DNA from 3 places in the Pseudoalteromonas sp. McH1-42 genome. Region 1 is predicted to be linked to each of the others. Evidence: predicted binding sites of a transcription regulator. Region 1 holds the regulator's gene; each other region holds the start of a gene.
The links. The regulator FliA, encoded in region 1, starts transcription of late flagellar genes. The targets are predictions, from matches to a motif close to CTAAAGNTNNNNNNNNNNNNGCCGATA.
Positions count from the first base shown of each region.

Region 2: pomA (flagellar motor protein PomA) is a predicted target of FliA. The motif match lies at 3,909-3,935, and genes of this name have one in related genera.
Region 3: MHN31_RS03090 (DUF3530 family protein) is a predicted target of FliA. The motif match lies at 2,198-2,224, and genes of this name have one in related genera.

Region 1 is NZ_JAKRFU010000021.1:74,430-81,521, forward strand. Features, by position in the region: gene MHN31_RS18225 (chemotaxis protein CheA) at 79-2,322, opposite strand; gene MHN31_RS18230 (protein phosphatase CheZ) at 2,338-3,108, opposite strand; gene cheY (chemotaxis response regulator CheY) at 3,128-3,511, opposite strand; gene MHN31_RS18240 (RNA polymerase sigma factor FliA) at 3,555-4,289, opposite strand; gene MHN31_RS18245 (MinD/ParA family protein) at 4,292-5,152, opposite strand; gene flhF (flagellar biosynthesis protein FlhF) at 5,145-6,677, opposite strand; gene flhA (flagellar biosynthesis protein FlhA) at 6,698-7,092, opposite strand, start outside.
Region 2 is NZ_JAKRFU010000009.1:157,389-164,480, forward strand. Features, by position in the region: gene deoC (deoxyribose-phosphate aldolase) at 1-252, opposite strand, end outside; gene dxs (1-deoxy-D-xylulose-5-phosphate synthase) at 579-2,438, opposite strand; gene ispA ((2E,6E)-farnesyl diphosphate synthase) at 2,619-3,506, opposite strand; gene xseB (exodeoxyribonuclease VII small subunit) at 3,510-3,752, opposite strand; gene pomA (flagellar motor protein PomA) at 3,994-4,761, shown strand; gene MHN31_RS09760 (flagellar motor protein MotB) at 4,764-5,696, shown strand; gene MHN31_RS09765 (hypothetical protein) at 5,866-6,393, shown strand; gene MHN31_RS09770 (hypothetical protein) at 6,430-7,092, opposite strand, start outside.
Region 3 is NZ_JAKRFU010000002.1:244,262-251,353, forward strand. Features, by position in the region: gene nhaD (sodium:proton antiporter NhaD) at 1-957, opposite strand, end outside; gene MHN31_RS03085 (DUF368 domain-containing protein) at 1,180-2,133, opposite strand; gene MHN31_RS03090 (DUF3530 family protein) at 2,256-3,116, shown strand; gene djlA (co-chaperone DjlA) at 3,135-4,013, opposite strand; gene murU (N-acetylmuramate alpha-1-phosphate uridylyltransferase MurU) at 4,003-4,680, opposite strand; gene MHN31_RS03105 (phosphotransferase) at 4,677-5,708, opposite strand; gene lptD (LPS assembly protein LptD) at 5,806-7,092, shown strand, end outside.

The sequences.
Region 1 (7,092 bases):
GCATTGCTCTTTTATTCGTTACAGATCCGAAAAGTGGTGTCTTTGACACCACTTTGTCGGTATAAATGCGCCGGGAATTTACTTGCCGGCGTAATATTTTAACATGCTGGGGACGTCCAGAATCAGCGCGATGCCACCATCAGATGTGATAGTCGCGCCAGCCATACCCGGAGTACCTTGCAATAAGGCATCAAGCGGCTTAATCACCACCTCTTCCTGGCCTATCAGAGAGTCAACCACAAAGCCTACTTGCTTAGTACCCATCTGGACGATTACCACGTGCCCTTCTGCTTTCCGGGCGCCTCTGTCAGCACCTTTTACTAACCAGTGCTCCAGATAAAACAATGGAATTGCTTTTTCACGCACTATGATAGTCAATTGACCATCAACCACGTTGGTCTTGGTCAAATCAAGGTGGAATATTTCACTTACCCCAGCCAGCGGCAGTGCAAATGTTTGCTGACCAATCATCACCATTAGTGTTGGCAGAATGGCCAATGTCAGTGGCACTTTAATTTCCAGTATGGTACCCACACCCAGCTCTGACTGAATGTTGACGGAACCATTTAATTGGGTGATTTTAGTTTTGACCACGTCCATACCAACACCTCGGCCAGAGATGTCAGAAATTTGTTCTTTGGTTGAGAAACCTGGTGCGAAGATCAGATTGTAGGCTTCATTATCTGACAAGCGACTTGCCTGGTCAGAATCAATAACCCCTTTGCTTATCGCAATCTTCTTCAACTTCTCCGGGTCCATACCTGCACCATCATCACGAATGGTCAGCAGAATATGATCACCTTCCTGAGAGGCTGATAAGGTCACAGTACCGGTTCTTGATTTACCTGCAGCTTCACGAACATCCGGCATTTCAATACCATGGTCCACTGAGTTACGAACCAAGTGAACCAAAGGATCCGCAAGGGCTTCTACCAGGTTTTTATCCAGATCGGTGTCTTCCCCTTCCAGCACCAGACTAATGTCTTTCTTAAGGCTACGAGCCAAGTCCCGAACCACTCGAGGGAAACGACCAAACACTTTCTTGATTGGCTGCATCCGGGTCTTCATCACCGCGCCCTGAAGGTCTGCGGTCACCACATCGAGGTTGGAAATGGCTTTACCCATGGCTTCGCTGTTAGAGTTATTGGCTAAGCTAACCAACCGGTTACGCACCAATACCAGCTCACCGACCATATTCATGATCTCATCCAGGCGCTTAGTATCAACCCGAACGGTTGTTTCTGCCTGTGCTGCTGGTTTTTTCGCGGCGGCTTTATTGTCGGCCGCAGGCTTGCTCTCAGCTGCTGGTTTAGCAGGTGCCGGTTTGGCAGCAGGTGCGGGCGCCTTAGCCGCTGGTGCAGCTGGTTTAGGCTCAGATTTAGGAGGTGCTTTGGGCGCTTCTTTCGGCGCTGCTGCTACTTCCTCTTCCGTTGATTTTGGTGCTTGCCCTTTTCCGTGCAACTCATCCAGTAATGCTTCAAATTCGTCATCATTGATTTCATCGTCATCACCGCCAGATGCTTTCGGCGGCTCTGACGCTGCAGGTTGGGTCGGCGCCTTAGGCTGCTCAGCTGGCGCTTGTTCTGGTGTCGCACCAAATTTTCCGACTCCATGCAACTCATCCAGCAAGCTGTCAAATTCATCATCGGTAATGTCGCCATCATCGCTGCTTGATGGAGCCGGTGTTGCACTCGGTGCGGCAGGTTCTTGCGATGCGACTGAGGGTCCATTACCTGAGCCATGTAACTCATCGAGCAAGCTCTCAAATTCTTCTTCAGAAATCTCGTCTATGCTGTCAGCACCGTCACTTGCAGGTTCATCAACAGGATCTGCTGGCGCATCGAACAGCACATCATCAGCACTGGGTGTCGCCACAACCGGTTCAGGCTCAGGCTCTGCTGCAGCGGGTGCATCAATCACTTCGTCTTCTGACTGTGGCTGACTGAGCTGATGTAAAACTTCCAATAAGTGTGGATCAGCGGGGTCTGGTTGCTCTCTGTTTTGAATACACGAGAACATTTCATTGATGGTATCGAGTGATTGTAAAATCACATCCATCAATTCTGGTGTTACCTGACGCTGCCCCTGACGCAGGACATCAAACACGTTTTCCGCACCGTGACAAGCATCTACCAGCTCAGTCATGCTAAGGAAGCCTGCGCCCCCTTTAACGGTATGGAAACCACGGAAAATCGCATTTAACAGCTCTTTATCTTCCGGGTTGTTTTCTAGTTCGACAAGCTGCTCAGATAACAGTTCGAGTATTTCCCCAGCTTCAACAAGAAAGTCTTGTAAGATATCTTCATCGACTTCAAAGCTCATTCGCATACTCTCCTATTAGAAGCCCAAACTAGACAACAGGTCATCAACTTCATCCTGCCCGGATACGACATCATCTCGAGACTCAGCGTCCAAAATTGGACCCTCAGGACCTGATAACTCATCAGTAACGGCGGGGGCTTTAGTTTGTGCCTGTGGCTGGGCTGCAGTTTGTTGACTTTCATCTGCGCTGCCGAATACGGTCAACAAGTGAATTAGGCTGTCTTCAACTTCACGAACCAACTCAATGACACGCCGGATAACCTGTCCGGTTAAATCTTGATAATCTTGTGCCATCAACACATTGGTCATCAGATTTTGTAATTCATCTGTACGGCCTTTTGACGACTGCATAAAACTGTCAAGATCGTGGCACAAGGATTTGAACTCTCCAAGCTGGATATCCCGGCTCATTAATCTGTCCCAGGTGGGCTTAATTTCAGAGAGTTCATCGGCTAGTTCTTGGGCTAAGGGAAGACTTGCTTCTACGGCATCCATGGTTTTATTGGCAGCGCTTTCGGTCATCTCCATGACGTAATTAAGGCGCTGCTTGGCATCTGGAATGGCTTCTGTCGTGAGATCAGATAAACGGGTATCTAACTCAAAGTTCTTCAACGATTCATGAAGTTGTCGAGTTAGCTTGCCCACTTCAGCAAAAAGCTCTGATTGTTCTTTATTGGTGGCCTCAATTAATATCTCATCAGCCTTTTCCTGCTCACCTTGTTCAAGGTATTCAACGAGCAGTTTAGCCTGTTCCAGAGTTATCTGTGGCACAGAAGATGTTGACATAAGCCTACCCTTATCAATACTAGCCTAAACGTTCGAACACTTTTTCTAGTTTGGTTTTCAGGGTACCTGCCGTAAACGGTTTAACGATATAACCATTAACTCCAGCTTGGGCAGCAGCTACGATTTGTTCTTTTTTCGCTTCCGCTGTAACCATGAGTACTGGGATGTGTTTAAGCTTATCATCAGCACGAATTGCACGAAGCAAATCGATACCTTGCATGCCTGGCATATTCCAGTCAGTTACGACGAAGTCGAATTCCTGATTTTGCAACATTGGAAGTGCCGTACTGCCATCATCAGCCTCTTGAACATTGGTAAAGCCTAAGTCTCTTAGCAGGTTTTTGATTATTCTTCTCATCGTAGAAAAATCATCAACCACGAGAATTTTCATGTTCTTATCCAAAACTTCCTCCGGTGAGGTTTGAACCTATATTGTAAAACTAACTCTAATTGATCCAGTCATTGACCTTCGCACGAAGCTTGATCATTGCTTGACCGTGAATCTGACTCACTCGAGATTCGCTGACCTCTAAGATCGCACCAATCTCTTTTAAATTCATCTCATCGTTATAATACAAAGACAACACCAAAGCATCGCGCTCAGGTAAAGTCTTGATCGCATTGACTAACGATTCGTTAAAGCGCTCATTTTTAACATTATTGAATGGTTTGTCTAGCGCAAAATCGTTGCCTGCGGGAGAAATTACGTCTTCATCTACCCCCAAGTCTTCGATGCCGATCACTTTACTTGCATTGACATCATGTAAAATATGATGGTACTCATCTAGCGTAATATCAAGTTTTTCAGCGATTTCAGTATCTTTTGGTTCTCGCCCAAGCTGTGCTTCTAGCTCAGCAATAGCCTCTGCAACCATACGACCGTTTTTGTGTACCGAGCGGGGCGCCCAGTCACCACGGCGGATCTCGTCAATCATTGCGCCACGAATTCGAATTCCTGCAAAGGTTTCAAAACTTGCCCCTTTGCTCGCGTCAAAATTTTTGCAGGCTTCGATCAGTCCAATCATACCTGACTGGACTAAATCATCGAGCTGAACACTGGCTGGTAATCTGGCTAACAAATGACAGGCCACCTTTTTAACTAAAGGCGTATGACGTTCCACCACCTTATGCAGGTGGTCTGTCGTTTTATATCCCGCCATGCGGTTGACCGGTGAAGCCATCTTTAACCGTTTACCAATTGCTCAATAAAGAATTCCAAATGACCTGAAGGTTGGTGGGGAATGGGCCACTTGACAGCTTTGCTTGCCAGGCCTCTAAATGCCACAGCAGCAGGTGAATTAGGATAAAGCTCAACGATGGTTTTTTGACGACGCGAAGACTTACGCATATTTTCGTCAAATGGGATCGTTGCAACCAGCTCTAAAGCGACATCTAAGAATCGGTCTGTAACCTTGGACAGCTTAGCAAATAGCTCCTGCCCTTCTCTTAAGCTGCGTACCATGTTGGCCACAATTTTGAATTTGTAGACGCCATGTTCACGGCTTAATACTTTGATAAGCGCATACGCATCGGTAATAGAAGTCGGCTCGTCACACACTACAACCAGTACATCCTGTGCAGCTCGAGAGAAGCTCAGCACCATGTCTGAAATACCAGCCGCCGTATCGACGATTAAAATATCAAATTCGCTGCTCAGCTCACTGAAGGCACGGATCAAACCAGCGTGCTCCGCAGGCGTTAATTCGACCATATTTTGTGAGCCTGACGTTGCAGGCACGATACGGATCCCAGCCGGACCCTCTACCAAAATTTCGTCTAGCTCGCATTCGCCGGACAATACATGAGATAAATTCTTCTCGACCCTCAAGCCTAGCATGACATCACAGTTAGCCAGACCTAAGTCAGCATCAAGCACCAAGACCCGGTTACCCTGCTGTCCTAATGCGATGGCAGTGTTGAGGGATACATTGGTTTTACCTACTCCACCTTTACCACCAGTCACTGCGATTACTTTTACACTGTGGTTATTTTTTTGGTTCATTCTCCGCAGGCCACTTGCTTGATCTAAAACTGTATTAATCATACATTCCTACTGTCTGGGACGCCACTGGTACACGTCGCGAATGTTGTGCTTTTGTTCTCTTTAAATACAATTGCTCAGCCTTTTTGACTAACTTCTGAGCGTTTGCCACGCGAATGTCTTCAGGCACTCGCTGACCATTGGTAAGATACCCTATTGGCAGACGATTTTGAATCGCTATGCTAATTATCTCACCTAAACTTAGACTTTCATCAAGTTTTGTAAAAATACAACCACTTAAATTGACTTTTTTGAAGTGGTTTACGGTTTCTTGCAGTACATGCATCTGCGCAGTCGCACTTAATACCAGGTAGCTGCGAATGTCAACACGGCTACTACGCATCAGGGTGTTTAGCTGCTCCGTCAGACGCAAGTCACGCTGACTCATTCCCGCCGTGTCTATTAATATTAGACGCTTATTGCGTAAATGATAAAGAACCTCTGCAAGTTCATTGGCATCTTTTACTTGCTTAACAGGACAGCCGATGATCCGACCATAGGTCGCCAATTGCTCGTAAGCACCGATACGATAGGTATCCGTTGTGATCAGTGCCACATTGTCTGCACCATATTTCTGTGCGCCCAGCGCTGCTAATTTTGCAACTGTTGTGGTTTTTCCAACCCCTGTTGGTCCGACCATCGCATATACACCGCCCTGACGCAGAATATCGTTGTTTGTTGTATGCATTTGATTGACAACCATATTCAGCAGTGCGTTCCACGCTTCTTTACGAGAAACGTCATCAGGAATGAAGCAAGCCATCTGCTCTGCGACTTCCGCACCAATTCCCATGCCTTTAAGACGCTCAACCAGACAAGCGCGGGTTGGATCACGACGTGCCATTTCCTGATTCATCAGCCCAGACAACTGAAACTCGAGTAACTGGCGGATGGCGTTCATCTCATCACGCATAGAAGACATTTCATCATCGTTGGCTTTTTTCTGCGCCGCTGGTTCGTCACCAAAGCCCTGATCGAGGTCATCTCCAAACTCCCAGGAAGTGGCTGCATCACGGCCATCAAAGCCATGACTTTGCGCTTCATAACGCGGTTGACGTACAGCCTGGGGCGCTGCTTTTGCCGGTGCTTCGTTACGTTGCTGAGCGCCGAACATGTCATCGGTGTTAATGCCAGACTGAGAAAACATAGAAGCAAGCTCGGGCGACTTAGGACGAGGGGCTTGGCGCTCAAGCAAGGCTTCAAGACTGTCTGCAACCTGCGCCTGCTTCTGAGGCTCTGCGCGGCGAGGTTGAGGACGAACCATTCTGGCAGGCTGGCTGTAACTATGCTGAGCACTTTGCCCTGGGGCTGCCTGGCGAGGTGCAGCTTGCGCTGCGCTTTGCTGAGGAGCTGACTGCGCCGCCTGAGGCTGTGGAGCGGGTGTCCGATCATTGTCTACTGCAGCGACGATTTCAACGCCATCTGCCAGTTTCTTATTTGACATGATCACTGCATCTGCACCTAGCTCTTCTTTCACTTCTTTTAAAGCAGTACGCATATCTTTTGCAAAAAAACGTTTAATTTTCATGGTCAGCCCCTTCTAGTCCTCTACTGTCCAACTGAGCTCACTATCTTGATTTGTCTCTCATCCGGTACTTCCTGATATGACATCACTCTCAGTCCCGGTATGGTGTGTTTTACAAATCTTGACAGCACACTTCTTAACATACCTGAGGTTAATAAGATGGACGGCTCGCCGAGCATTTCTTGCGTTTGATGGGCTTCTCTTAATGAACCTTGAAGCCGCTCTGCAAGGCCTGGCTCTATGCCTGCCCCCTCATCACCTGCGTTCTGTAGAGACTTATGCAACATCTGTTCCAACTCGGGCGCCAATGTTATGACAGGGATTTCTTCAGCCCCACCTACCGCATCCTGAACGATCAATCGACGCAGTGAAATACGCACTGCAGCCGTCAGTACATCCGGGTCCTGACTGCGTGGAC
Region 2 (7,092 bases), on a different contig from region 1:
TGCTTTGACTATGTTGTCGCTACCGTGCGGAAAATTCGTGACAGTGGCGATGCGGACCCCTGTGGCCAAGTGTTGTCTGGCCAGTGCGATATGTTGAGGGTAAATACAAACCGCAGCCACATTGCCTAATGCTGAGCTGGCCTGCTGGCAAAGCTGGATGATATCTTGGTCGCATTCTGTGCCAGTCAGGCTGGTCAAATCCATACAATCCAGTGCCAGTTGTGCGGCTTCTTTGCGTGTTATTGAAGACATAGGAAACTCCTGATGTGCTGCCAGGATAACCGGCAGCAAAGAACCACTAACCCGAAAGGCGAGGGGAGGACATTCGTTGGGTCTTGCTCACTCGCACTTTGGGTACTCGAGTGGACTTGGTTCCGTGAAGACGCATCCCGGCGGACACGTTAATTCCATTTAATCACCGCTGTATTGTCAGCGAGTTGGCTTATATTTACTAGTCTAAAGGCTCCTTTTCATGACTTGGCGCAAGGATTGACATGTTCGGAGCAGTCTGTGTTTGGCAGGCAGGAAATAAAAAAGCCACTGCGATGACAGTGGCTCAATTTAAGGTGGTGAAGCGGTTACAGGACGGCTTCTATCCGTTTTTGGATCCCGTCTGCATCCAGGCCCATTTCGGTGTGCATCTGGTCTTGTGTACCATGTTTGATGAACTCATCAGGAATGCCCAGATGCAAAATTGGTTTGAGGATCTGCGCAGCGGCCAGATGCTCGCTGACCGCACTGCCTGCACCGCCTGCAATGGCATTGTCTTCCAATGTCACCAGCAGATCATGCTCAGCTGCCAGCTTAGTGACCATGTCGCCATCAAGTGGCTTCACAAAGCGCATATCAACTAAAGTTGCATCCAGCGCCTCTGCGACTGGTTTTGCGTTGTGTAACAAGGTGCCAAAGTTAAGAATGGCGACCTTTTTACCTGAGCGCAGCAGGTTGGCTTTACCCACTTCCAGCTCAGTCATCTGTGCTTCGATTTCAGCCTCACCTGCGGACCCTCGCGGATAGCGCACGGCGGCAGGTTGTTGCAGGCGATGGCCGGTATAGAGCATCTGACGGCATTCGTTCAGGTCGCTGGGAGCCATAATGACCATGTTGGGAATACAACGCATAAAGCTCAGATCGTAGGCTCCCTGGTGTGTTTCGCCATCTGCGCCAACAATCCCGGCGCGGTCAATGGCAAACAACACAGGCAGGTTTTGCAGTGCCACATCGTGGATCAGCTGATCATAACCCCGTTGTAAAAAGCTGGAGTAGATGGCCACGACCGGGTTAAGGCCTTCACAGGCAAACCCTGCCCCTAAGGTGACGGCATGTTGCTCTGCAATGGCCACATCAAAGTATTGGTCTGGGTGCTCTTTAGAGAAACGCACCATGCCTGAACCTTCGCGCATGGCTGGCGTGATGGCCATTAGCTTATTGTCTTGCTCTGCCATGTCACACAGCCAGTCACCAAATACTTTAGAAAATGTTGGTGCGGCAGGTTTTGATTTGGGCAGGCTATGCACGCTAGGATCGAACTTTGGCACGCCATGATAGCCAATTGGATCGGCTTCAGCTGGTTGGTAACCTTTACCTTTTTGGGTTTTTACGTGCAGCAACTGCGGACCTTTAAGGTTGCGCATGTTTCTGAGTGTGTCCACCAGCATATTGACGTCGTGGCCGTCTATTGGGCCAATGTAGTTAAAGCCGAGTTCTTCAAAGAAGGTGCCCGGAATGACCATGCCCTTGAGATGCTCTTCAACTTTGCTGGCCAGTTCTTTCACCGGTGGTACACCGGAAAGTAGCTTTTTACCGCCTTCGCGGATATTGGTATAAAAGCTACCCGATAAGATCCGTGCAAAGTGGTTGTTCAATGCGCCGACATTCTCAGAAATAGACATTTCGTTGTCGTTAAGGATCACTAGCATGTCTGATTTCACATCACCGGCATGATTCATGGCTTCAAAAGCCATACCTGCGGTCATTGCACCGTCACCAATCACAGCGACGACTTTACGCCCCTGCTGTTCTTTTTCAGCGGCAATAGCCATGGCCAGCGCGGCAGAGATAGAGGTGCTGGAGTGACCAACGCTGAATGTATCGTACTCGCTTTCTTCACGAAACGGGAAAGGATGCAGGCCATCTTTTTGTCGTATGGTATGCATTTGATCGCGGCGACCCGTGAGAATTTTATGTGGATAAGCCTGGTGGCCTACATCCCATACCAGGCGGTCAGCGGGCGTATTGTAAACGTAATGCAGCGCCACTGTCAGTTCAACCGTGCCTAGACCGGAGGCAAGGTGACCACTACTTTGCGAGACCGAGTTGAGCAGATAGTCACGTAGCTCATCGCTGAACTCGGTCAGTTTATGTTGCGGCAAAGTGCGCAGCTGCTCAGGCTGCTCAATCAATGCCAAAAGGGGATACTTGCTGTTATCAAGACTCATATTGATTACGTTATCCTGGGCAGAGTTCGCTGACTTGGTTGTCATTGTTATCCGCCATTAAATTTATAAATTCTGTGCTGGGTGCTTTGTTCGGCGTGCAGTATGCAATGCACCACAGTATAACTTAACTAGTTATTAATTTAGCGACTTATCAGTTGATTGCTAGTCGGTTTATGGTCATTAATGGTCTCTGGCAATAATATAGTCTGCCAGCAAAGCCAAGGTTTGTGTGTCTGCATCAATGTTGTGCAGCGCCTGCTTTGCCTCTTCTACGAGTGCTTGTGCTTTTTGTTTGGCACCCGATAATCCTAATAGAGCAGGATACGTAGACTTATTGTGTTCCAGATCAGACCCCTGAGGTTTGCCCAGCACTTCAGTGTTACCTTCTATATCAAGAATGTCATCCTGAACCTGAAATGCCAGACCAATATTCTGGCCATAGTCACGCAGTCGGGCAAGGGTATGTGGCGACACATCTGGGGCACACAGCGCGCCAAGTTCAATAGCACAAGTTAGCAGCGCGCCCGTTTTTAAGCGATGGATCCGCTCCAGTTCTGCCAAGCTGACAGACTTGTCCGTTGCTGCCAAATCCAGCGCCTGACCACCGACCATGCCTTGCAACCCGGATGCCTTTGCGAGGGTTTTGATCATCGCAATCTGATTTGCCGCCGGGACAGAGAATGTGTGCGCTGTTAACAGCTCAAAAGCCAGGGTTTGCAAAGCATCACCTGCCAGGATTGCTTGTGCTTCATCAAATGCAATATGGCAAGTCGGTTTACCACGGCGCAGGTCATCATCGTCCATGGCCGGGAGGTCATCATGAACCAATGAATAACTGTGAATACATTCGACGGCAGCTGCGGCGATATCGAGATCGCGAGGTGTGGCGCCAAAGATTTGCCCGGTTGTGTAAACCAGAAATGGGCGCAACCGTTTACCACCATTACTAATGCTGTAGCGCGCTGCAGCAATGGCGGTGTCGTCACTGTCCAATTCCTGAGCGAAATACGCGGCTATAGTTTCTTCGACTTGCGCTCTGGCATGAGCAAGTTGTGCTTGTAAATCCAATGTTTATTCCAGCTCGTCCGTAAATTCACTTAGCGGGCTTTGCTCGTCATTGCCGAGCAAAATCGCCACTTTCTGTTCTGCCTGTTGCAGCTTTTGCGAGGAAGCGTTGGCCAGCTTTATCCCGCGTTCAAATTGCTTGAGCGACTGTTCCAGGGTGAGTTCGCCCCGTTCCATGCCCTGTACAATGCTTTCAAGCTCGTCAACAGCTTCTTCAAAGCTCATGTTTTCCGGTTTTTTTGTCGCCATGTGCAGTATTCACTTTGAGCTAAATTAAAAAACGCCTAATTTTATGAGTATTACAGATTGAGGTCAAAGATCTCTCAGAATTTTTGCGTTATACAGTCAGGATGACTAGCCATTGGTTTATGGATTCGCAATTTCAAGGCAATTTAATATAATTGAGTTAAGTTATTGCAAAACTGGCCGATAACTCTGTCGATAATAATAACTGCGTGATAGATAACGGGTAATTTCCTTTGGAGGGTGTGTGGATTTAGCAACCGTGATTGGTATCTTAGGGGCCATAGGCTTGATTGTGATGTCCATGGTACTTAGTAGTGATGGCCAGATTGCCATGTTTTACAACACTCCATCAGTGGTTATTGTATTTGGTGGCTCGATTTTTATCGTGCTGTCGAACTTTACCATGAGCCAGTTTTTTGGCATCGGTAAAGTGGCCGGTAAGGCCTTTATGTTTAAGCTGGAGACCCCGGAAGAACTGATTGAGAAAGCGGTTGAGCTGGCGGATTCTGCGCGTAAAGGCGGCTTTCTGGCATTGGAAGAGGCCGAAATTCCCAATTCCTTTATGCGTAAAGGTGTTGACATGCTGGTGGATGGTCACGATGCGGATGTGGTCAGGGCAACCCTGCAAAAAGACATTGCGCTCACTTCGACGCGTCATGAAATGGGTGCTGGATTGTTTAAATCTTTGGCGGACATTGCTCCTGCAATGGGGATGATTGGTACCTTAATCGGCCTGGTAGCCATGCTATCGAACATGGATGACCCGAAAGCGATTGGACCCGCGATGGCCGTTGCACTATTGACGACATTGTATGGTGCGTTCTTGGCTAACGTGGTGGCTATTCCAATTCAGGTAAAACTGGAGCTGCGTAAAGACGAGGAAGAACGAAATCAACGCTTAATCCTGGATGCTATTTTGGGGATCCAGGACGGCCAGAATCCGAAAGTGATAGAAGGTATCTTGAAAAACTACCTACCTGAGTCCAAACGGGGTGCTGAGGCCGAGGAGTAATTATGTCTGACGAGAACGAATGCAAATGCCCCCCCCCAGGCTTACCAGCCTGGATGGGGACTTTTGCCGATCTGATGTCTCTGCTGATGTGTTTCTTCGTACTGCTACTGGCGTTTTCAGAAATGGATGTACTCAAATTTAAGCAGATCGCGGGCTCCATGAAATTTGCATTTGGCGTGCAAAACAAGATTGAGGTAAAGGACATTCCAAAAGGGACCAGTGTGATTGCCATGGAGTTCACGCCGGGCAAGCCTGAACCCACTCCTATCGAAACGATACAGCAACAGACAGTTGAAATGACGCAGCAGATGTTGGAGTTTCAGGCTGGTGATGAAAGCTCTGCGGGTGGACGACAAGAGCAGCGTGGTAACAAGCGCGGAGGTGAGTCTTCCAGTACCGCACAAGAGCAGTCGATGACACAGGCAATTGCGGCTGCGGAGCAGGAGCAGGTCAATGAGCTGGTGAAAAAAATCGCCCAGCAGCTGGAAAAGCAAATCATGGATGGTGCAATTGAACTGGAATCATTGGGGCAGCAAATCATTATACGGATCCAGGAGAATGGCTCTTTTCCTTCTGGCAGCGCATTCTTACAACCTAAGTTTAAACCCGTGATCCAGGATATTGCCCAACTACTCAAAGATGTGCCTGGCGAAATAACGGTGTCCGGGCATACGGATGACTTCCAGTTTTCGAATGAGCTATATAGTAATAACTGGGATCTGTCTGCGACTCGGGCGGTTGCGGTTGCGACAGAAATGCAGACCGTCACTGGATTCGACAAAAACCGTATGGTCGTCGTCGGGCATGCAGATACTCGGCCGCTGGTGCCCAATGAAACTGATGAAGACCGTCGTCGCAACCGGCGTGTCGAAATCTCTATCATGCAAGGTAAGGCTAAGGAATCTGACCCAATTAATGTACGTGGAAACAACTAGAAGTATTGCGTGGTACCGATTCTTGGGCTAGGCTATTCAGCGGAATTTAATCTGATAATGTTAATGGAGAAAACAATGCTTAATAAATATGCTTATATGCCGGGTTCAAATGGTGGCGGTGACGATGGAAGCGAAGATCCGAAATAAGTTCTAACGGTTTCTGATAGCCATGTTGGCGAATATCGATATCAACGGTGACACGATAAGAGCACTTCTGAATACTATTTTTGATAGTCAGATGGTCCTTGTTTCAGTTGCCGTTGTTTTGTTTTATTTCCTGAAAGACAGGCAAGCATTACGGTACTCGCTATTGTGTTTTGCGTTTTTCGTTAACGGCTATTTGACTCACGATTTGGTCCTGGAGCTTGATAGCAACAAAGTCTACCGTTACATTTACTGGGCTGCGGCCGACATTCTTTTTATTGCCATTGTTGCTTATTGGGCCCTGAAAGACAAAATGTATATGTGGCAGAGCATCATCTGCCAACTGGTTGTTATTCCTGCGCCTTTACTACAGCTGTTCAGGCTGGTTGACCGGCATCTTATGGAACTTAGTTATTCAGGTTACCTGTATAAAACTATCCTGCCTTTAGTGAACTACGCAACCGTTTTCTTGTGTTTTGTTCCGCTGATATATCTGTTGGACAGAAATGCAAAAGCGAATTCATCGACCCGCCCACAGCAAGATGCCGGGTAATGCGTGCCCAACCAGGCACGGCATTAGAGGGTCTTACTACTTTACATCAATCTGAGTAATCTTTAGTTCAGCGTCCCCTGTAACAATATTCAGCTCACCGGCGACTTTGACGGATGTTTTGTTGCCAGTGGCGTCTGGTAAAGCCACACTGGTTGCGCCAAATGTACATGACTCCAGTTTATCCGTGGTGGTAAGTGCAACACTCAGGCATTGAGTCACTGCGTTTTCTCCGTTGCCTTGGGTTTCACAGAAACTGGGATTGAGTGTATCTATTTGACTTTGAGCAACCTGCGACAAAGAGTAAGACAATGCAAATCCGTCTTGATCACAACTCAGTATGACTGGATTTTGGTTACTTTGTGTCGTTCCCAAAGTAAAGCGGTTTTCATCCCGGTTGCGATACCAAATAGTGATCTCGCTGTCTGGGGTTGTGACTGGGGTTTGTGTCGGCGCACCCTGGCTGCGCCAGTCATCCAGTGACGTGAAAGACGGTAAAGCCCCTGTAAAGGTCATCGCGGGGCTGTAATAGTACAGTTCCCCCGGTTTTACCGAGCCATTGTCATTCCCTTGCCAGGTCTGAGCACTACTGGAACCAAAGATATTTGCGGCCAGCAGACACAAGGTGTCATCTGAGCTAAGTTCGTGAGATGCAGAAAGAGAAAACTTGTCGGCTAATAGGGTGAGTTGGGGTTTGGATTG
Region 3 (7,092 bases), on a different contig from region 1:
TGCCTCAGCGCGTTTTCTGTCCAATGAATTGGGTAAAGTGGTCCGTAAAAAATAGCCAAAAAACTGCAAATACCCTAGCCCCATCATCATACCCAGAACCGGTGGCAGGTGTAATAAGCTATGGCAAGAGACCGCTGTAGCAATGGTCACTAAAAACAACACCATGATGCGCCGCGCACCACGCTTTAGTTCAATGTGCTCATCACTAGCTGCTGGCTTCTTATTCTTTACGAACAAGCTCATGATCAAAGCGGGCACCAGGTAATTTGCCAGCGCCGGGAAAAACAGAGAGAAAAACTCAGCGAAATGCACGATACCGGCCTGCCATACCATCAGCGTGGTAATATCACCGAACGGGCTGAATGCGCCACCCGCGTTCGCCGCCACAACAATATTAATGCAGCTGAGGTTAATAAATTCCTTGTCACCCTGACCTACTTTCATGGCGACCGCACACATTAACAAAGCCGTCGTCAGGTTATCCGCTATCGGCGAGATGACGAACGCCAGAAAGCCGCTGAGCCAAAACAAAGTTCTGAAGTTAAACCCACGACGTACCATCCATACCCGTAAGGCATCAAATAAGCGCCGCTCTTCCATGGCATTGATATAGGTCATCGCCACCAGCAAAAATAACATCAGTTCTGAAAACTCGAGTAAATTATGCCGAAAAGCATGCTCAGTCAGCTCAGGTATATCATGCAGTACATAGTAGCCGCCGATCAGCATCCAGATCAGTCCGGCGGCCACCAGCACAGGTTTGGATTTACGCATATGAAGCTTCTCTTCTAGCATGACCAGAATATAAGCCAGTACAAAGATAGCAATGCAGATCCAGCCAAGGGCGGCCGAGGTGAGGTCGATGGGCGTTGCAACGTGGTTGGCCGCAGCTGATATCGCTGTCGGGTGCCAGAGCATAAAAATTAAGGCGAGCAAAACGTAAAGCGAGTTTTTCATGTGTTATCAGGTCCGAAACAGGGTTAAAACGTGGTTAACTTGAGCGCGGCTACTTGATAGCACACTTTTCGCTCCATCTGCATTCGACACAAGTCTAAGCCCACCGCCTTACTTAGAGTTGCTCTCCCCCGCCAGCCAACAAAAAACGGGTGTATGAACAGTGTCACACACCCTTATGATAAGATGATGAAATTTTATCAGTTGACCACAGTTCAGTGCCAACTAGGCGTCTTTACGACTGATCCGCTCAATCATCAGGATCAGGGCGAGGCCCGCCACAGCTAATAAAACGCAACCCAGTACGTAAGGTTCTTGGCCAGAAATACGAGCAAACTCTCCCGGCAACACATTGGCTTGCGTTAACGGTTTCTCTATCCCCTTGGAATTAGTGTAAGTGGTTAACACTTGCTTCCAGGGCCACAATAAGTTCAGTGAACCAAGCAAAAAACCACATAGCAAAGCAAAGGTGATCTGCTCAAAGCGACTAAGTAACCATGACAACAGACGTGAAAATGCCATTAGACCAACCACACATCCCCCCAAGAACAAAGCGATCAACATCACCTGCATCTCATTGACCGCACTGAGTACATGGCCATACATTCCCAGTAATAACAAGATAAAGCTACCGGAAATACCGGGTAAAATCATGGCACAAATTGCGATTGCACCAGCGGCAAAATAATACCAGGTCTGTGGCACCGCTTCGGCAGGCGCCAGAGAAGTGATCACATAGGCAATCGCTGCACCTGCCAAGCACGCACTGATGGTCGGCAGGTCCCAGCGAGAGACTTGCTTACCGACATGAATAAACGAAGCGATGATCAGGCCAAAAAAGAACGACCAAACAAATAACTGATGGTGCTCAAGTAAATAAGTAATGAGTTTCGCCAAAGAAGCGGCGCTGGTCAGCAAGCCCGCAAATAACACCACCAAAAAAGTGCCGTCTATATGTTGCCACGCGGCCTTTAATCCATTGCTTCTGAGTGTTTTAATGGCGTCCAGATTGACACTTTTAATTGCCCCAAGCAGACGGGCATAAATACCGGTAATAAACGCAATGGTGCCACCGGACACACCCGGTACTACGTCGGCGGCGCCCATACCTGCCCCTTTGAAAAACAACCAGATAAAATCACGTTTGGTGTCAGTTTTATTGCTCAAAGCACTCTCCATCGATTTTTTCGGCACGAGTTTACCGAAATTTTGTGACGCTGCACATAGTGACAGCCAGAATGTCCTCAAGCTTTGCGGTAAATTGCCGATACAAGGGCATTAGCAAGGTAAGGTGCGTAAACATGCTCAATTATTCCCGGTTTTTTCTGACAGTCAGCCTGATGATAAGCCTGGTCGTGACAACACCAACTCAGGCCGCAGAGCAACAGAACCCGCCGAGTAGGTCCTCACAATTTGACAGCGATCTACGCTACTGGCTGAGCAGCGAAAAGCTACTGACGATTAAGGATGAAGAGCAGGAAATCTCAGTTTTATTCTCAGAGTATATGGCCGCACCAAAACGTGGCATTATTATTTTGTTGCCCGGGATGGAACAAAGCCAGCTTTACAATAATGGCTTAAGTTACTTGCATCAGGCATTAACGGACGATGGCTACGATACATATACCTTGCCGGTACCCGATCTCACAAGCAACGGTGACCTTGCAGCGAACATCATTGACGCGCAGCCCAATGAAGTAAAAAGTTCGGCGATCCCGGTGCTCAGTGAACTGGCACTGGATAATTACAAAGCCGCATTGATTGCCCGTTTTGAAGCCCTCTATAAAACTCTGGCGTTGCGTCAGCAGGAACACATTGCCATTGTGGCATTTGGCAACAGTGCTGGCCTGTTTGCAGAGTACCTGGCTACTTTGCCCAGCGTTCGGGTCGATGCGCTGATCACCGTCAGCGCTCAGCTGGCCAATGCACAGAGAAACAGCCACTTGCCAGCCAGCTTATCACTCGTCGCGCCAGCTTTGCTGGATGTCTTTTATACATTCGACAGCCCCCTGGTTCTGGAAACCATAGACGATCGCCGCCGCTGGGCCAGACGTAACAGCAAACTTGATTATCGCCAAAGAGAGCTTTTCGGGGAGCAGCACCAGCCCTTGCAACATCAACGACTGCGTAAAGAATTAACCGGTTTTTTGCGCCGGCTCTAGTCTGAATTGGAGACTGACTTAACTACTGCGTTTTTGTTTCAGTAATTCATACGCTGATTGAATACTCTGGCTTTTTCGCTTAGCAATTTCCATCATGTGCGCAGGCAGACCCTGAGACACCAACTTGTCAGGGTGGTGTTGTGCCATCAGTTTGCGATACGCGCGTTTGATGTCCTTGTCCGATGCACCATCACTGAGACCCAATACCGCAAGCGCTTCGCTGCGTGATACGGCTGATGACTGAGGTTCACGTGCAGACTCTCGCTGTTGTCTTTGCTGACCCCCACTCTGGCGCTGCTGAGATTGCTGAGACTGCCATTGCGCGCGCTGCTGACGAAAACGAAACTCGGCCTGATAGCGGCGCAGCAAGAAATTATACTGAGTCTGAGAAATCCCCAGGTACTTGCTCACTTCGCGCAGTAATGCCTGTTCCTGCTCAGACACATGGCCATCCGAAAACGCCATCTGAATTTGAATTTCCAAAAACAATTGCAGTAAATCGTAACGCCTGGCAAAAGCTTCTCTGACTTCCCGCACCGCATCTTTCACCGAAAAGTCAGCTTCCTTGCCCGCTCTGAACGCATATTGTGCTTCACGCCGATCATCACCGGTTAACGCCATTTCATCCATAAAGGCCGTTGCCGCGCGAATATGCACCTCGCTGACTCTGCCATTTGACTTTGCAATATGGCCCATGACAGAAAAGCAGCTGGAGAAAAACAGCGCCTGGCGTTCACTGAGATCGTCACCATTTAAAAAGCCCTGGAATCCGCCCACTTTATCAAAATCTTGCTTTAGGCTTTTGTCGAACAAATGACCCAGATAAAACCCGAGAATAGCCCCCAGCCACTTGCCAAACATAAAGCCAAAACCAGCCCCCAACAACTTACCCCACATATGTGTGCTCCACTGCGTTGTTGATCTCAACTAACCGCTCAGGCGTGCCAATATCGTGCCATTGCCCCAGATAAAGTTCCGTTGAGACGCTCCCCTGTGCCAAACCCGCCCTGAGCATCGGACCCAGAGCAACAAATTGTTCCTGCACTCCGTTAAAGAAATCTTTGTGATATAAGCCAATACCCGCAAACGTATAGGCCTGAGTATGGGTACTTTGATGTGCCAGCGGAAAATCTCCGTCCGGATTATGAGGTGGGTTTTCCACCAATACCAGATGGGCCTCACCAGGTAACAGATGCAAACGCGACAAGTCATGCACTGCATAATCGGTAAAAATATCGCCGTTGATCACAATGAAGGTGTCTGTTTCATTGCACAACGCAGGCAGAGCCCGGACAATGCCGCCCGCCGTTTCCAGCCCCCCTTCAGGTTCATCACTGTATTGAATAGACACACCAAATGCACTGCCATCGGCGAAGTATTCACGTATTTTTTCGCCTTGCCACGCCAGGTTAATGACTATGTCGGTAATGCCTGCGTCTGCCAACCGTTTTATGTGGTATTCCAGCAAGGGCTTGCCTGCAACCTCAAGCATGGGCTTTGGCATAGTCGCCGTCAGCGGCATCATACGCTTGCCCCGGCCTGCGGCCAAAATCATTGCTTTCATTTTTGTTGTTCCAGCTTAGCCTGTACCAGGGGTATTATCTCGGATTGCAGACTGGTTGCAAGCCATTGAAATGTATCGACACACTTTGCGGCCTCGTAAATGTATTGCAAAGTTGGCAGAATGTTATGCAAATAACCTGGCTTGCCATCTCGCAAATATAAACGTGCAAAGATCCCCGCAGCCTTGAGGTGACGTTGTAACCCAGTCCACGCCAGTTGCTGCTGATATTCCTCAAAAGAACTGTGTGGTGCCAGCAGGCCGGCTTTGCTCAATACCTCAAAACTATAACGTTGCAAATGGGCCAGCTGCGCCTCAGGTAATCGGCAATAACAGTCTTTAAGCAACGATACTACGTCATACGTTACCGGGCCCTGGACTGCATCCTGATAATCTATCACCACCCACTGCTGGTTGTGCCACATCAGGTTACGGCTGTGAAAATCCCGATGCATGGTCACCTGCATCTGTGCCAGCATATTCCTGATCAGCGCCTGCTTTAGCGCAGTCCATTGTTGGCACCAGGCCTTCTGGGGCTCGAAACCCAACCAGCGATTAAGTAACCACTCACTAAATATTTCCAATTCCATGTCAATGAAGGCCGCATCATAGGGCTTCATCAGTGGACTGGCTGGCAGACGGGCCACGTCAGGCAACATATCAATCAAGGATTCATAGTCCCCCTGCACCTCAGACGCTGAAGCAAGCCGGTCGGCCAGATGCTCAGAGCCGAGATCTTCTAACAACACAAACCCGAGCGCACAATCTGCGACAATAATTTGTGGTACTCTTATTTTGCCTTGGCTAAAAATCGTGTTCAGCTCAACAAATGCCGTGACGTCACCCATCTCAGGAGCTACATCGAGCAAAATAGATGAGTTGCCCTGGTAGGTAACACGAAAATAACGACGAAAACTGGCGTCTCCGTCGAGGGCAGTTACCTGCTCCGGTAAGGCATGATAATGATTGTGCAAAAAGGCCGCGCGGGCCTGCGCTCTTAGCGCAACCTCTGGTGACAGGCTTGGGGTCATTTTTCTTACTATTTCCTATTCTTAACTACTGTAATTAACACGCTTTTCATTTATCATGTCTGGCTTGAAAATGAATTTCGGCAAACAAGGTTGATAAATGAGCAAAGCTTGGGGCCTCTTCGTGCTTCCCCTAATCAGTACAGCGACTTTTGCTAATTCGAACATTGATGGCCTTCAGTGTAAAGACTACTTTCAGCCTAAAAACTGGCAACCCATCGCTGATTTGCCCAGTGGCGCTATCGATATTCAGTCTGACAATGTTGAATTACAGGGCGTCGACAGTGCTGAATTCAGTGGCAATGTCGTCATTAGCTCCAATATCATGAGCTTGTCAGCTCAGGCTGCCCTGATAGACAAACAGCAAGGATTACTCAATGCCACCGGCCCACTCGTTTTTCAGGATAAGTACACCCTGGTTAACAGTACCGGTATGTTTGCCAATCTCCAGGAATACGAATTCAGCCTGCTCGGTGCAGATTATTGGCTGACCCAACAAAATGGCCATGGCAGCGCCGAAAAACTGCATGCCACCGCCAATCAGGTTGATTTGCTCAATTCCAGCTTTACCACGTGCCCAGGAGAAACCCCCTTTTGGTCAATCGAGGCCAGCAGTATTGTCATGAATCGTGACAGTGGCTGGGGTGAAACGCATCATACGATCCTCAAAATACTAGATACACCGATTGTCTATGTACCCTATTTTACATTTCCCATAGATGATCGCCGCAAATCCGGTGTGCTCACACCGACGATTAGCAGCTCCAGTCGTCGCGGCTTAGGAGTTGCAATACCGTACTATTTAAATTTGGCCCCGAATTACGACGCAACCATCACACCACGCTACATGTCAAAAAAAGGCACTCAGCTGATTTCGGAATTTCGTTACCTGACCAAACATCATCAGGGCCAACTGGCCATAGAGTTTTTGGAACAGGACGATTCTGCCAAGCAACTTGATGAGCGATATTTGGTCAACTGGACCCAAAACAGCTATTTTGATGAAAACTGGCGCGCCAGCGTCGACATCACCAATGTCAGTGATGACGCCTATATTTCAGATTTAGACTCCCAATACGCCAATGAAACGGACACTCAGCTCTACCGTACCGGTCAGCTCAGCTATTTAGGTGATGAATGGGCCGTTGACCTGAAGCTACAAAACTTCGAAGTTTTGGGTAACCACACTGAGTCATACGCGGTGTTGCCCCAGCTCACAGTTAACCACGTGACGCAAAACTATCAAGGGTTCAATTGGGGACTCACAGGCCAAATCAGCCACTTTACTAACGATGAACTGACCGTCACAGACGCAACCCGAATTCACTTCGAGCCAAGTGTGTCTTATGACTACAACGCCTATGCCTGGTCATTTGCCTCTAACCTG